DNA from 2 places in the Streptomyces sp. P5F9 genome. Region 2 is predicted to be linked to the other one. Evidence: riboswitches for the same ligand, from Rfam matches in the RefSeq annotation. Region 2 holds a riboswitch; the other holds the start of a gene.

Region 1 (7,042 bases), on a different contig from region 2:
TTGCCGCCGTCGCTGGAGACACCCTTGCTCGCGGCGAGGTCCGGGACCAGGGTGTTGCCCTTGGAACCGGGGCCGGGCTCGAACGTCATCAGCGGACGGGCGTACAGCCGGCTGAAGTTGTACATGTACGCGTAGTACGTGTTGCCCGGGTCGAACGAGTCCGGGACGTCGGACAGTTCGTAGGTGACCGTCCCGCCCTTGTGCGTAGAGGCGTTGACGACGTCCTTGGTCGCTGCGTTGGCCCCAGCCGCCTTCGTACCGTTGTCACTCTTACTGTCATCGGCCTTGCTGCAACCTGCCATGAGCAGTGTCGCGGAGCCGATGGCCGCAACTGCGGCCAGCGCTGACCTTCGCATGATGGTCTGCTTCCTCCATTGTCGGAAACTTGGTGGACTCTCGGGTGCGGGCCCTAGCGGCTGCGGGGGTCGAGAGCGTCGCGGAGACCGTCGCCCAGCAGGTTGAACGCCAGGACGGTCACGAAGATGGCGAGGCCGGGAACGATCATGTACGCGGGGTCGACCTCGTAATAGGTGACCGCGTCCCGCAACATGCCGCCCCAGGATGCCTGCGGGGGCTGGATACCGACCCCGAGGAAGCTGAGAGACGCCTCGAAGAGGATGTTCGTCGGGATGAGCAGCGTCGAGTAGACGATGATCGGGCCGACCAGGTTGGGCAGCAGCTCCCGGAAGAGGATGTACGGCGCCTTGGCGCCCATGCCCCGGGAGGCGTCCACGAACTCCCGCTCGCGCAGGGCGAGGGTCTGGCCGCGGACGATCCGGCCCAGGTAGGGCCAGTTGAAGAAGCCGATGACGAAGATCAGCACGCTCAGGTGCAGCGGCAGGCCGTTGAGGCCGAAGGCGCCGCCCTGGAGGGTCGCCGAGATGGCGATCGCGAAGAGCAGCAGGGGGAAGGCGAGGAAGGTGTCCATCAGGCGGCTGATGATCGAGTCGACCCGGCCGCCGTAGTACCCGGCGACGACGCCGAGGATCGTGCCGATCACGTTCGACAGGATCGTGGCGCCGAAGGCGACCACCAGCGACACCCAGGAGCCTTCGAGGATGCGGGTGGCGACGTCCCGGCCGAACTGCGGGTCCACGCCGAGCGGGTGGTCCCAGCTCATGCCGCCCCAACCGCCCGTGGGCAGCGAGGTGTTGGCGTCGATCAGGTTCTGGTGGAAGGCGTCGGGATCCAGCCCGAACATCGACTGGATCGGACGGGAGAGTGCCGCGACCAGGATCAGCAGGACGACGATGACACCGCCGGCGACGGCGACTCTGTCCTTCTTGAACCGGGTCCAGGCGATCTGTCCAAGGGAACGGCCCTCGATCTGCCCCTTCTCGGCGCCGGCGAGCACAGCCTCCGGCTGCGCCCCGGCTTCCGCCCCCGTGGTCTCGATCGGTGCGGTCACTGTGACCCGACCCCTCTCGCCGGTGGTTACCGGCTTACGCCTGCCGCGGATTAGCGGCTTTGTCGACTTGCAGTGGACATGGGTCCCCGGACCCTGTGTCTGAGTCGCGAGTCTTCAGCGTGGCTGCGATCACCCGCCAGGCCTGACGGCGAAAGTATGCGCAACCGTGATGCTTAACTAGGGATTCCGTTATCCGAACAGCGGGTAACGCCCCCCGGACGCCGGGCACTTTGGACAGAACGGAGATTCGACGTCTTTCGGGGCACCACGCCGCCGTCTACGCGCGAAGAAATGTGTCGTAGACGTAAATCCTGCGGAGAAGCTGGGAAGAGGACTCGCGGGTTCAGTATCCACCACGGACGGGCGGGTAGCCGTACCCACCCGCCGGGGCGGGCGCCGCGTGCGCCTCGCGGTCGTAGAACGGGCGGGCGTTCGCCCGCAGCCACAGCGCCACCGGGTCGTAGTCGTCGGACATCGCCACGGTCGAGACCGGCAGCCCGTCGGGGACCGCGCCGATCGACTGCTGCATCATGCCGCGCACCGAGTCGACGGCCGGGGGGCTGGTGTCGTAGACGTCCAGACCGATCGCGAGATACGGCGCTCCGAGCGCGGGCTGCACCCAGGCGCGGCGCAGCGCGCGGACCGCCGGGGTGCGGTGGGCGTTCTGCGTGAGCAGGGCGTAGAACTGCGGGATCTCGATGCCCGGTTCCGACAGGCGCAGGGGCCCGGCCGGCTGGCGTTCCAGGCCGGTGGCGATCCGGCGGAGGTCGAGCCAGGGGATGCCGACGCCGCCGCCCGGCGCGTGCGGGTTGAGCCAGAGGCCGAAGTGGTCGGGGTAGAGGGTGCGGGCCACGTCCAGGCCGTCGACCACCTCGTAGGAGCGGTTCCAGCCGCTCGCCGACAGTTCCTGGGCGGAGGTGACGCAGGGGGCGTAGCCGTACGTGTCGACCTGCATGTTTCCGTACTGGGCGTCCGGGGAGCCGGACTGGCCGTGCCACAGGAGCATCCAGATCTGACCGGAGTGGGGGGTCGCGAGGGCGCGCAGGAGCGCCTCGTAGGCGTCGTAGCGCCCGGGCGTCACCTGGCGCAGCATGTGCTCGACCTGGCCGGTCGCGGTGCGGCTGCCGCTGGCGCTCAACGTGTACCGCCCCTTCTTCTGGTTGGTTGCCCTGCGTTGGAGACCAGCTTAAGCGCCCAAGGGGTGGGGGCCTGGTGTGCGTTCGCGAGTGGCGGTGCGTTGTGGCTGAGCGCGCAGTTCCCCGCGCCCCTAAGTTGGCTGCCCTTCTCGGAACTTCTAGTGACCCTGTGTATAGAAGGGGCGTACCGTCTGGCGCATCCAGTCCGCCACGGGGTCTTGAGTCACGTCGAGCAGAACCAAGTTGACCTGCCACTGGACCGTTACCTGGCCCAGCGCTCGGGCAAGCGCTTCCATCGGGGCCGCTCTCAAGTCGCCGTCCCAGTTGGTGAGTTCGACGCCTACGAACATCACCGGGTCGGCCGTTTCGATGGCGGCCAGGCAGCGGCGGGCCGAGGCGACCACGCCGAGGGTGGCGAACTCGGCGGAGGCCGCGGCGAGGAAGTCGACCGGGTCGTCCTGCCAGTCGGGTTCGAAGAGGCGGACGCGGCCGCCGCTGGTGGGGCCGTCGAGGGCGGTGCGGCCGATGCGGCACAGCTCGGCCACCGCGAGGGGCGGGAGCGGGACGCCGACCATGCCGCCCGGGTTCACCGCGATGCCGACCTGCGGGGGCAGCCCGCGGGCGAACTCCACCGCCGGCGCGATCGTGAACGACAGATGCGAGCCGACGACCTGGCGGAACTGCTCCTCGGAGCTGAAGACCGGGACGTACGCCTGCCCCTCGATGTCCAGCGTCGGCAGGTCCAGGGGACCGCTCTGCGGGCCGCCGCCGCTGGGGAGCGGGACCCAGACGAAGCTGCGGCCGAGCACCTCGACGATCCGGCCGCCGGCCGAGGGCATGCCGAGGGACGTCGAGAGCACCTCCTCCAGCTCGTTGCCCGGCCAACCGCCGTGCGGATGGGGGTGGGGGTACGCCTGTCCGGGGAAGTCCGCCGGGAAGTCCATCTACCTACCGCCTGCTGGTGAAACCGCCTGCTGTAACCCTGCTGTGGCTGAAAAGGCTAGCGGCTCAGTCCGCGAAGTCGATCCGGCGCAACTCGTCCGCCGCGTCCCGGTCCAGGAGGACCACCGAACCCACTCCGTGCGGCAGCTCGCCGCGCTCCACCGCGCGCAACAGGCGGGCGGCGGCCCTGCGGTGGCGCAGGAACGCGTACCGCGAGACTCCGCGTCCCCGCTCGCGCTGGCCGTCGAGCGCGGTGTCCGGGGTGACGTCGAGGAACACCAGGTGCAGCGTGCCGCCCCGGCGCCCGGCGGCACGGGCCAGCCAGCCGCGCACCCACGTCTGCGTACCGCAGTCGTGCACGACGGCTCCGGACGCGGAACGGAGCACGCGGTGCAGTCCGGCGTAGTGGGCGAGGCGGACCAGGGGACGGTAGATCGCGTAGGGCAGGACTCCCGCTGTGCGGGCGTCCCAGCGGTCCCGGGTGTCCTGACTGTCGACTCGGACGCCGTCGCCGCCCGCCACCGCGCGCCGCATCAGCGTGGACTTGCCGCTGCCGGGCAGGCCGGTGACGACGACCAGGTCGCGGGGGCCGAAGCGGAGTCCGTGCGGGCTGTGGCCGGCGCGCTCGCGGAGATCGCGGACCGTCGGTACCGGGCGGGCCGGGCATGCCTCCCTGGCCGGGGCCGAGGGCTGCTCGGGCAGCGCTACGGCCGAGGTCGTGGCGTACGCCGTGGTCCTTGTCACCGTGATCGTCCTCCCTGCGGGGTCAGGAAAGGTTCTCCCCACTGAACGTAAAGAGAAGGTAATGCACGGTGTCTCGCGGTTCCGTTCGCGTCCAGCCACAGGCCTGTTACAAAGCCTGTGCGATGATGTGGCCGCCTAACTGCATACCGGCCGCTTGAATCCGCGCGGGAGAGTCCCCAGTCGTACGTCACCTGGGGCGCCGAAGGAGCAAGTCCCTCCCTTGAATCTCTCAGGCCCCGTTACCGCGCGGGCGAGGCACATCTGAAAAGCGGACCGCCAGCGACGGTGGTCCCACCCAAGGTGCAACCCATGTTCCGCGTGCGGTCATGGCGAACCTCTCAGGTCCCGATGACAGATGGGGAGGAACGACCTCGCCGTCATGCCTTGGGAGACCGACCGATGAGCAGTACCGCCACCCCTGAGAAGCGCCGCACCGCGCTCGACGCGCTGCACCGCTCGCTCGGTGCGACGATGACCGACTTCGCCGGCTGGGACATGCCGCTGCGCTACGGCTCCGAGCGCGACGAGCACCTCGCCGTCCGCACGAAGGCCGGCCTCTTCGACCTCTCCCACATGGGCGAGATCACGGTCACCGGACCGCAGGCCGCCCAGCTCCTCAACTACGCCCTCGTCGGCAACATCGCCTCCGTGGGCCTCGTCCGCGCCCGCTACACCATGATCTGCCGGGCCGACGGCGGCATCCTGGACGACCTCATCGTCTACCGGCTCGCCGAGACCGCGTACATGGTGGTCGCCAACGCCTCCAACGCGCAGGTGGTGCTGGACGCGCTCACCGAGCGGAGCGACGGCTTCGACGCCGTGGTCCGTGACGACCGTGACGCGTACGCCCTGCTCGCCGTCCAGGGGCCCGAGTCCCCCGGCATCCTCAAGTCGCTCACCGACGCCGACCTCGACGGCCTGAAGTACTACGCCGGTCTGCCCGGCACGGTCGCGGGCGTCCCCGCGCTGATCGCCCGCACCGGCTACACCGGCGAGGACGGCTTCGAGCTGTTCGTGAAGCCGGAGCACGCCGTCGAGCTGTGGCAGGCGCTGACCAAGGCCGGCGAGGGCGTCGGTCTGGTCCCCTGCGGACTGTCCTGCCGGGACACGCTGCGCCTGGAGGCGGGCATGCCGCTGTACGGGCACGAGTTGAGCACGGAGCTGACCCCCTTCGACGCCGGGCTCGGCCGGGTCGTGAAGTTCGAGAAGGACGGCGACTTCGTCGGGCGTACGGCCCTGGAGGCGGCCGCCGAACGCGCCGCCTCGCAGCCCCCGCGCGTCCTCGTCGGACTGGTCGCCGAGGGCCGCCGGGTCCCGCGCGCCGGGTACCCCGTCGTCGCGGACGGTCAGGTGATCGGCGAGGTCACCTCCGGCGCCCCCTCCCCCACGCTGGGCAAGCCCATCGCCATGGCCTACGTCGACGCCGCGCACTCGGCGCCGGGCACGGCCGGTGTCGGCGTGGACATCCGGGGCAGTCACGAGCCGTACGAGGTCGTGGCGCTGCCGTTCTACAAGCGCGAGAAGTGACAGTCGTCGTAGCGTCACGTCTGTGACCCGGGGCGGATCGCCCCTGCCCGCCGATGTCCTCCGTAGTCCCCCATTCATCAGCACTCCCCCGCGTACAGGAGAATTCAGGCCATGAGCAACCCCCAGCAGCTGCGCTACAGCAAGGAGCACGAGTGGCTGTCGGTCGCCGAGGACGGCGTCTCGACGGTCGGCATCACCGAGTTCGCGGCCAACGCGCTCGGCGATGTCGTCTACGCCCAGCTCCCCGACGTCGGCTCCACGGTGACCGCGGGCGAGTCCTGCGGTGAGCTGGAGTCGACGAAGTCGGTGTCCGACCTGTACTCGCCCGTCGGCGGCGAGGTCACCGAGATCAACGAGGACGTCGTGAACGACCCGTCGCTGGTGAACTCGGCCCCCTTCGAGGGCGGCTGGCTGTTCAAGGTGCGCGTCGCGGAGGAGCCGGGCGACCTGCTCTCCGCCGACGAGTACACCGCGTTTTCCGCCGGCTGAGGAGTCGTACACCTGATGTCTGTTCTGAACACGCCCCTGCACGAGCTCGACCCGGACATCGCCGCCGCGGTCGACGCCGAGCTGCGCCGGCAGCAGTCCACGCTGGAGATGATCGCCTCGGAGAACTTCGCTCCGGTCGCGGTCATGGAGGCGCAGGGCTCGGTCCTCACCAACAAGTACGCCGAGGGGTACCCGGGCCGTCGTTACTACGGCGGCTGCGAGTACGTCGACGTGGCCGAGCAGATCGCGATCGACCGGGTCAAGGAGCTGTTCGGCGCCGAGTACGCCAACGTGCAGCCGCACTCGGGCGCCTCCGCGAACCAGGCCGCGCTGTTCGCGCTGGCCCAGCCCGGCGACACCATCCTCGGCCTGGACCTGGCGCACGGGGGTCACCTGACCCACGGGATGCGGCTGAACTTCTCCGGCAAGCAGTTCAACGTGGTCGCCTACCACGTGGACCCGACGACCGGCCTGGTCGACATGGCCGAGCTGGAGAAGCTCGCCAAGGAGCACCGGCCGAAGGTGATCATCGCGGGCTGGTCGGCGTACCCGCGCCGGCTGGACTTCGCGGAGTTCCGCCGGATCGCGGACGAGGTCGAGGCGTACCTGTGGGTCGACATGGCGCACTTCGCGGGCCTGGTGGCGGCGGGTCTGCACCCGAACCCCGTCCCGTACGCCGATGTCGTCACATCCACGACCCACAAGACGCTGGGCGGCCCGCGCGGCGGCATCATCCTGGCGAAGAAGGAGTTCGCGAAGAAGCTGAACTCCTCCGTCTTCCCGGGCTTCCAGGGCG
Region 2 (7,042 bases):
AGACGCCTGAGGATTCGGGGCCGGGGCGGGTGCGGACGTTCCGGACCGACGATCCTGAGCTGGAGTTGGCGGAGCCGTTGCCGTTGGTGACGCGGCGTCCTGATGTGCTGCCCGGTGCGGTGCCTGCGTCGGTGGCGCGAGGTTCTGGTGAACCGTCGGAGGAACCGTTGCCTTTGGCGGGGCGGGAGCCGGGTGACTTGCCTGGGGAGCCGATGCCGTTGGCGGCGCCGGGGTCCGACGACCGGCCGATCGAGTCGTCGGCGTCAGTCGCGCGGCGTCCGGATGTCCTGCCTGCGGCGGCGCCGGCGGCCCCGGAGGGCCGAGGCAACGACGAGCCGCCTGTCGAGTTGCTGCCGTCGGTGGAGCTGGGCCCTGATGCCCCGCAGGGTGAGGCGCTGCCGTTGTCGGCGCGGGGTCCTGGTGACTTGCCTGCTGAGCTGTCGGCGTCGGCCGCGCGGCATCCTGACGCCTTGCCTGCGGCGTCGACGCCCCTGGAAAGCTGAGGCCCCGACGACCCGGCTGCCGCGTCGCTGTCATCGGTTGCGCGGGGTTCCGGTGTCGGGCCTGCTGAGCCGGTGCGGTCGGTGGAGCCAGGTCACGGTGTTCCGCGGGGCACGCCGCTGTCGTCGGTCGTGCCGAGCCTCGGCGTTCCGCGAGCTGAGCTGCTGCCGTCGGTCGCGTGGCGTTCCGACGTCGTGCCTTCCACACACTGACGCCGTTGGTGGAGCCGGGCCCTGGTGTCCCGCAGAGCGAGCCGCTGCTGTCGGTTGCGCGGGGTTCTGGTGTCGGGCCAGCTGACCACCCGCTGCCGTCGGCCGAGCCGGGTCCCGGCGTTTCGCAGGGCGTGCCGGTGTCACCGGACGACGCGTGGCGTTCCAGCGTCAGGCTTGCTGCGCCGACGCCCTTGGTGGCGCCGAAGCCGGATACCCCGACCGACCGCCGTATCAACGCCCCCGGACACGCGACGCCCGGAGACTCCAAGACACAGTGACGCCCCGCCCGCCGAACCCGGTCACGTGTCGTCGGAGCCCGCCAGTTTGCCGAAGTCGTGGTCCGGGAGCGATGGGGGTGGGCCCACGTCGAGGCCGTAGTGGTGGTAGAGCTGGAGTTCCTGGTCCGGGGAGAGGTGGCGGCCTACGCCGAAGTCGGGGGCGTCCTTGATCAGGGAGCGGTCGAAGGGGATGTGCAGGGTCCCCTCGATCAGTTCGCTGGGCTCCAGGGGGACGAAGGCGTCTCTGGAGAACAGGCCGGTGCGTATGGCCGCCCACTCCGGTTCGCCGGTCGCGTCGTCGAGGTAGACCTCGTCGATCGTGCCGATCTTGGCGCCGGTGCGGTCGAACGCCTTGCGGCCGATCAGGTTGCGCGGATCGATATCGGTCTGCACGGGCCCTCCTCCTGGTCGCAACTCATCCGTAAGCACTACAAAAGAGCACATTGGGGAAGGTGGCCACTCGAAAGCCCGGCTTCAACGCTCGCTGGTAGGCTGGCCATCGGCTGCTGACCCCGTGCGGGAGAGTCCTCCAGACTTCATCGGAGGCGCCGAAGGAGCAAATCCTCCCCGGAATCTCTCAGGCCCACGTACCGCACGGACGAGGTCACTCTGGAAAGCAGGGCGGGTGTCGTCGACGGTGTCGACGGTTTTCGCTCTCACCGACGGTGAAAACCGGGTTCCTTCGGGATGCCCGGTGAAGCTCTCAGGTTGAGATGACAGAGGGGGAGGCCGTCCGGCACCCCGCTGTCGTGGTGCCCTCGAAGGTCGTGTCCGACCAGGAGGCCTCCCTGATGACTGTCCCTCGTATTCCGCTCTCCGAGCTCGAACAGGGCATCCCGTTCGAGCAGCGCCACATCGGGCCCGACCAGGAAGCGCGGGCCAAGATGCTCGCGCAGGTCGGATACGGCTCGCTCGACGAGCTCACGGCCGCCGCGGTCCCGGATGTGATCAAGAACGCCGACGCCCTCGATCTGCCGGACGCCCGTACCGAGGCCGAGGTGCTGGCCGAGCTGCGCTCCCTCGCGGACCGCAACGAGGTCCTCGGTTCCATGATCGGGCTCGGATACTACGGGACGTTCACCCCGCCCGTGATCCTGCGCAACGTCATGGAGAACCCGGCTTGGTACACGGCCTACACGCCGTATCAGCCGGAGATCTCCCAGGGGCGGCTCGAAGCCCTGCTGAACTTCCAGACCATGGTCGCCGATCTGACCGGGCTGCCGACCTCCGGTGCGTCGCTGCTCGACGAGGGGACCGCCGCCGCGGAGGCCGTGGCGCTGTCGCGGCGCATGGGCAAGAACAAGAAGGGCCTCTTCCTGGTCGATGCGGACGCGCTGCCGCAGACCATCGCCGTGATCGAGACCCGCGCCGAGCCGGCCGGTGTCGAGGTCGTCGTCGCCGACCTCAGCGAGGGCATCCCGGCCGAGATCGCCGAGCGCGAGATCAACGGCGTGCTGGTCCAGTACCCGGGCGCCTCCGGTGCCGTACGCGACATCAAGCCGCTGATCGAGCAGGCGCACGCGCTCGGCGCGCTCGTCACCGTTGCCGCCGATCTGCTCGCGCTGACGCTGCTGAAGTCGCCGGGTGAGCTGGGGGCGGACATCGCGGTCGGTACGACGCAGCGGTTCGGGGTGCCGATGGGCTTCGGCGGGCCACACGCCGGTTACATGGCGGTGCACGAGAAGTTCGCGCGCAGCCTGCCCGGGCGGCTCGTGGGCGTCTCCGTCGACGCCGACGGACACAAGGCCTACCGCCTCGCCCTGCAGACGCGCGAGCAGCACATCCGCCGCGAGAAGGCCACCAGCAACATCTGCACCGCCCAGGTGCTTCTCGCGGTGATGGCCGGTATGTACGCCGTCTACCACGGGCCCGAGGGGCTGAAGGGCATCGCGCGGCGGACGCATCGGTACGCCACGATCCTTGCCGCGGGCCTCACCGCAGGCGGCGTCGAGGTCGTGCACGGCGGCTACTTCGACACCGTGACCGCGCGCGTTCCCGGCCGGGCCGCCGAGGTCGTCGCGGCCGCGCGCGAGGACGGCGTCAACCTGCGCCTCGTGGACGCCGACCAGGTGTCCATCGCCTGCGACGAGACCACCACCCGCGCTCAACTGGCCGCCGTATGGACCGCGTTCGGGGTCGACGGGGACATCGAGGCGCTCGACGTGTCCGCCGAGGACACGCTGCCCGAGGGGCTGCTGCGGACCGACGCGTACCTCACGCACCCCGTGTTCCGGGACCACCGTTCCGAGACCGCGATGCTGCGGTATCTGCGTCGGCTCGCCGATCGGGACTACGCGCTCGACCGGGGCATGATCCCGCTCGGTTCCTGCACCATGAAGCTCAACGCGACCACCGAGATGGAGCCGGTCACCTGGCCCGAGTTCGGGCAGCTGCACCCCTTCGCGCCCGCCGAGCAGGCGCAGGGATACCTCACGCTCATCCGGGAGTTGGAGGAGCGGCTCGCCGAGGTCACCGGGTACGACAAGGTGTCGTTGCAGCCGAATGCCGGTTCGCAGGGCGAGTTGGCCGGGCTGCTCGCCGTACGCGGGTACCACCGGGCCAACGGGGACGAGCAGCGGACTGTCTGCCTCATCCCGTCGTCCGCGCACGGCACCAATGCCGCGAGCGCTGTGATGGCCGGAATGAAGGTCGTCGTCGTGAAGACCGCCGAGGACGGTGAGATCGACGTCGAGGATCTGCGGGCGAAGATCGAGCAGTACCGCGACGAGCTGTCGGTGCTGATGATCACTTACCCGTCCACGCACGGTGTGTTCGAGGAGCACGTCGCCGACATCTGTGCGCAGGTGCACGAAGCCGGCGGGCAGGTCTACGTCGACGGCGCCAACCTCAACGCCCTTGTGGGGCTTGCCAAGCCGGGGCACTTCGGCGGGGATGTCTCGCATCTGAATCTGCACAAGACGTTCTGCATTCCGCACGGCGGCGGTGGTCCGGGTGTCGGGCCGGTCGGGGTGCGCGCGCACCTCGCGCCGTATCTGCCGAACCACCCGTTGCAGCCTGCGGCCGGGCCGGAGACGGGAGTTGGGCCGATCTCGGCGGCTCCCTGGGGTTCCGCCGGGATCCTGCCGATCTCCTGGGCGTACGTCCGACTCATGGGCGGCGAGGGGCTGAAGCGGGCCACGCAGGTGGCTGTGCTCAGCGCCAACTACATTGCCAAGCGCCTTGAGCCGCACTACCCCGTGCTCTACACCGGGCCCGGTGGGCTCGTCGCGCACGAGTGCATCATCGATCTGCGGCCGATCAGCAAGGCGACCGGCGTCAGCGTCGACGACATCGCCAAGCGGCTCATCGACTACGGCTTCCACGCGCCGACGATGTCGTTCCCGGTGGCCGGCACGCTGATGATCGAGCCGACCGAGTCCGAGGACCTGATCGAGCTGGACCGGTTCTGCGAGGCGATGATCGCCATTCGTGGGGAGATCGAGAGGGTCGGGGCGGGGGAGTGGCCGGCTGAGGACAACCCGTTGCGGAACGCGCCGCACACCGCGTCCGCGCTCGGCGGGAATTGGGAGCACGCGTACTCGCGCGAGGAGGCTGTCTTCCCGGCCGGGGTGTCCGTCGCTGACAAGTACTGGCCGCCGGTGCGCAGGATCGACCAGGCCTTCGGGGACCGGAACCTGGTGTGTTCCTGCCCGCCGTTGGATGCGTACGAGGACTAGGCGCTCCGCTGGTTGACCGGACTTCGGGCGCGGGTTCGTTGTGGCTGGTCGCGCCGTTCCCCGCGCCCCTTTGGGGCGCTGTCGGACCGGGGTCGATTTCGCCGACACACTCCCGCGCCCCTATGGGGGCGCGGGACCACTCAAGCCGGGTACGCGTGCGTCTGCGTTGCCTTGACCGTTGCCCAGACCAACGCGCCCTGGTGCAAGTCCAGTTCGGCCGCCGCAACCGTCGTGAGGTCGGCGGTCAGGGGGAGTTCGCCGGTCAGGTCTACGCGGATCTGGTCGCCGTGGGTTTCCAGGCCCGCCACCTTGCAGGGCCAGAGGTTGCGGGCGCTGGCGGCGGTGGGGCGGTCGCCGTAGAGAGTTACGCCGCTCGGCGGGAACGCTACGAAGACCTCGCCCTGGAGGTCCTCCGTGGTGGTGATCGTGGGGCCGGTGTCGAGGGTGACCGTGTGGCCGTCGGACCGGCCCTTGTAGAGGTTGAGGCCTACGAGTTGGGCGATGTAGTCCGTGCGCGGGTGGCGGGCGATGTCGGCGGGGGTGCCCTCCTGGACGATCGTGCCGTGCTCGATCACGACCAGGCGGTCGGCCAGCACCATGGCGTCCAGGGGGTCGTGGGTGACCAGGACCGCCACCGCCTCGAACTCGGCCAGGTGGCGGCGGAGTTGGGCCCGTACGTCGAGGCGGGTGCGGGCGTCCAGGGCGGCCAGGGGTTCGTCGAGGAGGAGCAGGCGCGGGCGGGTCGCCAACGCCCTTGCCACGGCGACGCGTTGGGCCTGGCCGCCGGAGAGTCTGCGGGGCTTGGCGGCCGCGTGCTCGGCGAGGCCCATGCGGTCCAGCCACTCGGCGGCCACCGCACGGGACTCCGCCTTCGTCGCGCCCTGGCAGCGTGGGCCGAAGGCGACGTTGTCGAGTGCGGTCAGGTGGGGGAACAGCAGATAGTCCTGGAAGACGACTCCCACCGGGCGGGACTCCGGTGGTGTGCGGTCCAACTCCGCGCCGTCCAGCCGTAGGTGACCGTCCGTCAGGCGGACCAGGCCCGCCAGGGCGCGGAGTGCTGTGGTCTTGCCTGCGCCGTTCGGGCCGAGCAGGGCTACGACGTCTCCGGGGGCGGCGGTCAGTTCTACGTCCAGGCGGAACGTGCCGCGGTTCACGACGAGATGGGCGTCGAGGCCCTGGGCGCCGGTGAGTTCGACGTCGGTGGTGTCGGTCATGGCGTGCACGTCCAGGGGGCTGATGTGCGGGCGGTCGTACGGATGTTGCTCATGATGTGGTCATCCAGCGGTCCCGTAGGCCCGCCAGAACCGCGATCGACACGGCCAGGAGGACCAGGCTCAACGCGATGGCCGCTTCCGGGTCGTTCTGCAGGGCCAAGTAGACCGCGAGCGGCATGGTCTGGGTGCGGCCGGGGAAGTTGCCGGCGAAAGTGATCGTCGCGCCGAACTCGCCCAGTGCGCGGGCCCAGGCGAGGACCGCGCCCGCCGCGATGCCCGGGGCGATCAGGGGGAGTGTGACCCGGCGGAACGCGGTGAAGCGGGAGGCGCCGAGGGTTTGGGCCGCCTCTTCGTAGCGGGGGTCCGCGGCGCGCAGGGTGCCCTCGACGCTGATGACCAGGAACGGCATCGCGACGAACGCCTCGGCGACCACGACGCCGGTCGTGGTGAAGGGGAGCGTGATGCCGAACCATGAGTCCAGCCACTGGCCTACGACGCCGTTGCGGCCGAGGGCCAAGAGGAGCGCCACGCCTCCCACCACCGGGGGCAGGACCAGGGGGAGGGTCACCAGGGCGCGGAGGAAGCCACGGCCCGGGAACTCCGTGCGGGCCAGCACCCAGGCCAGCGGTACGCCCAGGACCAGGCTCACGGCCGTCGCCGCGGTCGCGCTGAACAGGGAGAGTTGGAGTGCCTGCCAGACCTCCGTGCTGGTCAGCTGAGAGGGGAGGGACCGCCACGGGGCCCGTACGAGAAGGGCGATCAGGGGGAGGAGCAGGAACGCCAGGCCCACGAGCGCGGGGACCAGCAGGGGGAGCGGCACCCCGCGGCCTGTCGTCCGGACACGGCGGCGCCGCGGACCGCCCTTGAGGGTCTCGGCCGCGGCGTCGGAGGTGTCGAGCCGGGTCACGGCTTGAGGAAGCCCGCCGCGGACAGCACCTTCTGGCCCTCGGCGGACTGCACCAGTGCGATGAACGCCTTGGCGGCGACGGCGTTCGGCGCGTTCTTGAGGAGGACGATCGGGTAGTCGTTGATGGCGCCGGCGGACTCGGGGAACTCCACGCCCTGGACCTTGCTGCCGGCGGCGTGCACATCGGTCTTGTAGACGACCGCCGCGTCGGCCTCCTTCAGCTCCACCTTCGTCAGGGCGCTCTTGACGTCCG

The links. Region 2 has a riboswitch for glycine ahead of gcvP (aminomethyl-transferring glycine dehydrogenase). Riboswitches for the same ligand answer to the same signal wherever they lie in the genome.
Region 1: it holds a riboswitch for glycine, as region 2 does, so the genes downstream of both, gcvT (glycine cleavage system aminomethyltransferase GcvT) here and gcvP (aminomethyl-transferring glycine dehydrogenase) in region 2, are expected to answer to the same signal.

The regions. Positions count from the first base shown of each region.
Region 1 covers NZ_JBXVPZ010000024.1:11,245-18,286, forward strand. The annotation lists gene AC31A1_RS07060 (ABC transporter substrate-binding protein) at 1-356, opposite strand, end outside; gene AC31A1_RS07065 (ABC transporter permease) at 410-1,408, opposite strand; gene AC31A1_RS07070 (enhanced serine sensitivity protein SseB C-terminal domain-containing protein) at 1,752-2,546, opposite strand; gene AC31A1_RS07075 (enhanced serine sensitivity protein SseB) at 2,703-3,488, opposite strand; gene AC31A1_RS07080 (AAA family ATPase) at 3,553-4,236, opposite strand; glycine riboswitch at 4,386-4,485, shown strand; glycine riboswitch at 4,486-4,595, shown strand; gene gcvT (glycine cleavage system aminomethyltransferase GcvT) at 4,630-5,757, shown strand; gene gcvH (glycine cleavage system protein GcvH) at 5,869-6,246, shown strand; gene glyA (serine hydroxymethyltransferase) at 6,262-7,042, shown strand, end outside.
Region 2 covers NZ_JBXVPZ010000231.1:8,020-15,061, reverse strand. The annotation lists partial or broken gene AC31A1_RS30495 (DNA polymerase IV) at 1-503, shown strand, start outside; gene AC31A1_RS30490 (PRC-barrel domain-containing protein) at 1,013-1,384, opposite strand; glycine riboswitch at 1,499-1,594, shown strand; gene gcvP (aminomethyl-transferring glycine dehydrogenase) at 1,783-4,668, shown strand; gene AC31A1_RS30480 (ABC transporter ATP-binding protein) at 4,809-5,882, opposite strand; gene modB (molybdate ABC transporter permease subunit) at 5,932-6,789, opposite strand; gene modA (molybdate ABC transporter substrate-binding protein) at 6,786-7,042, opposite strand, start outside.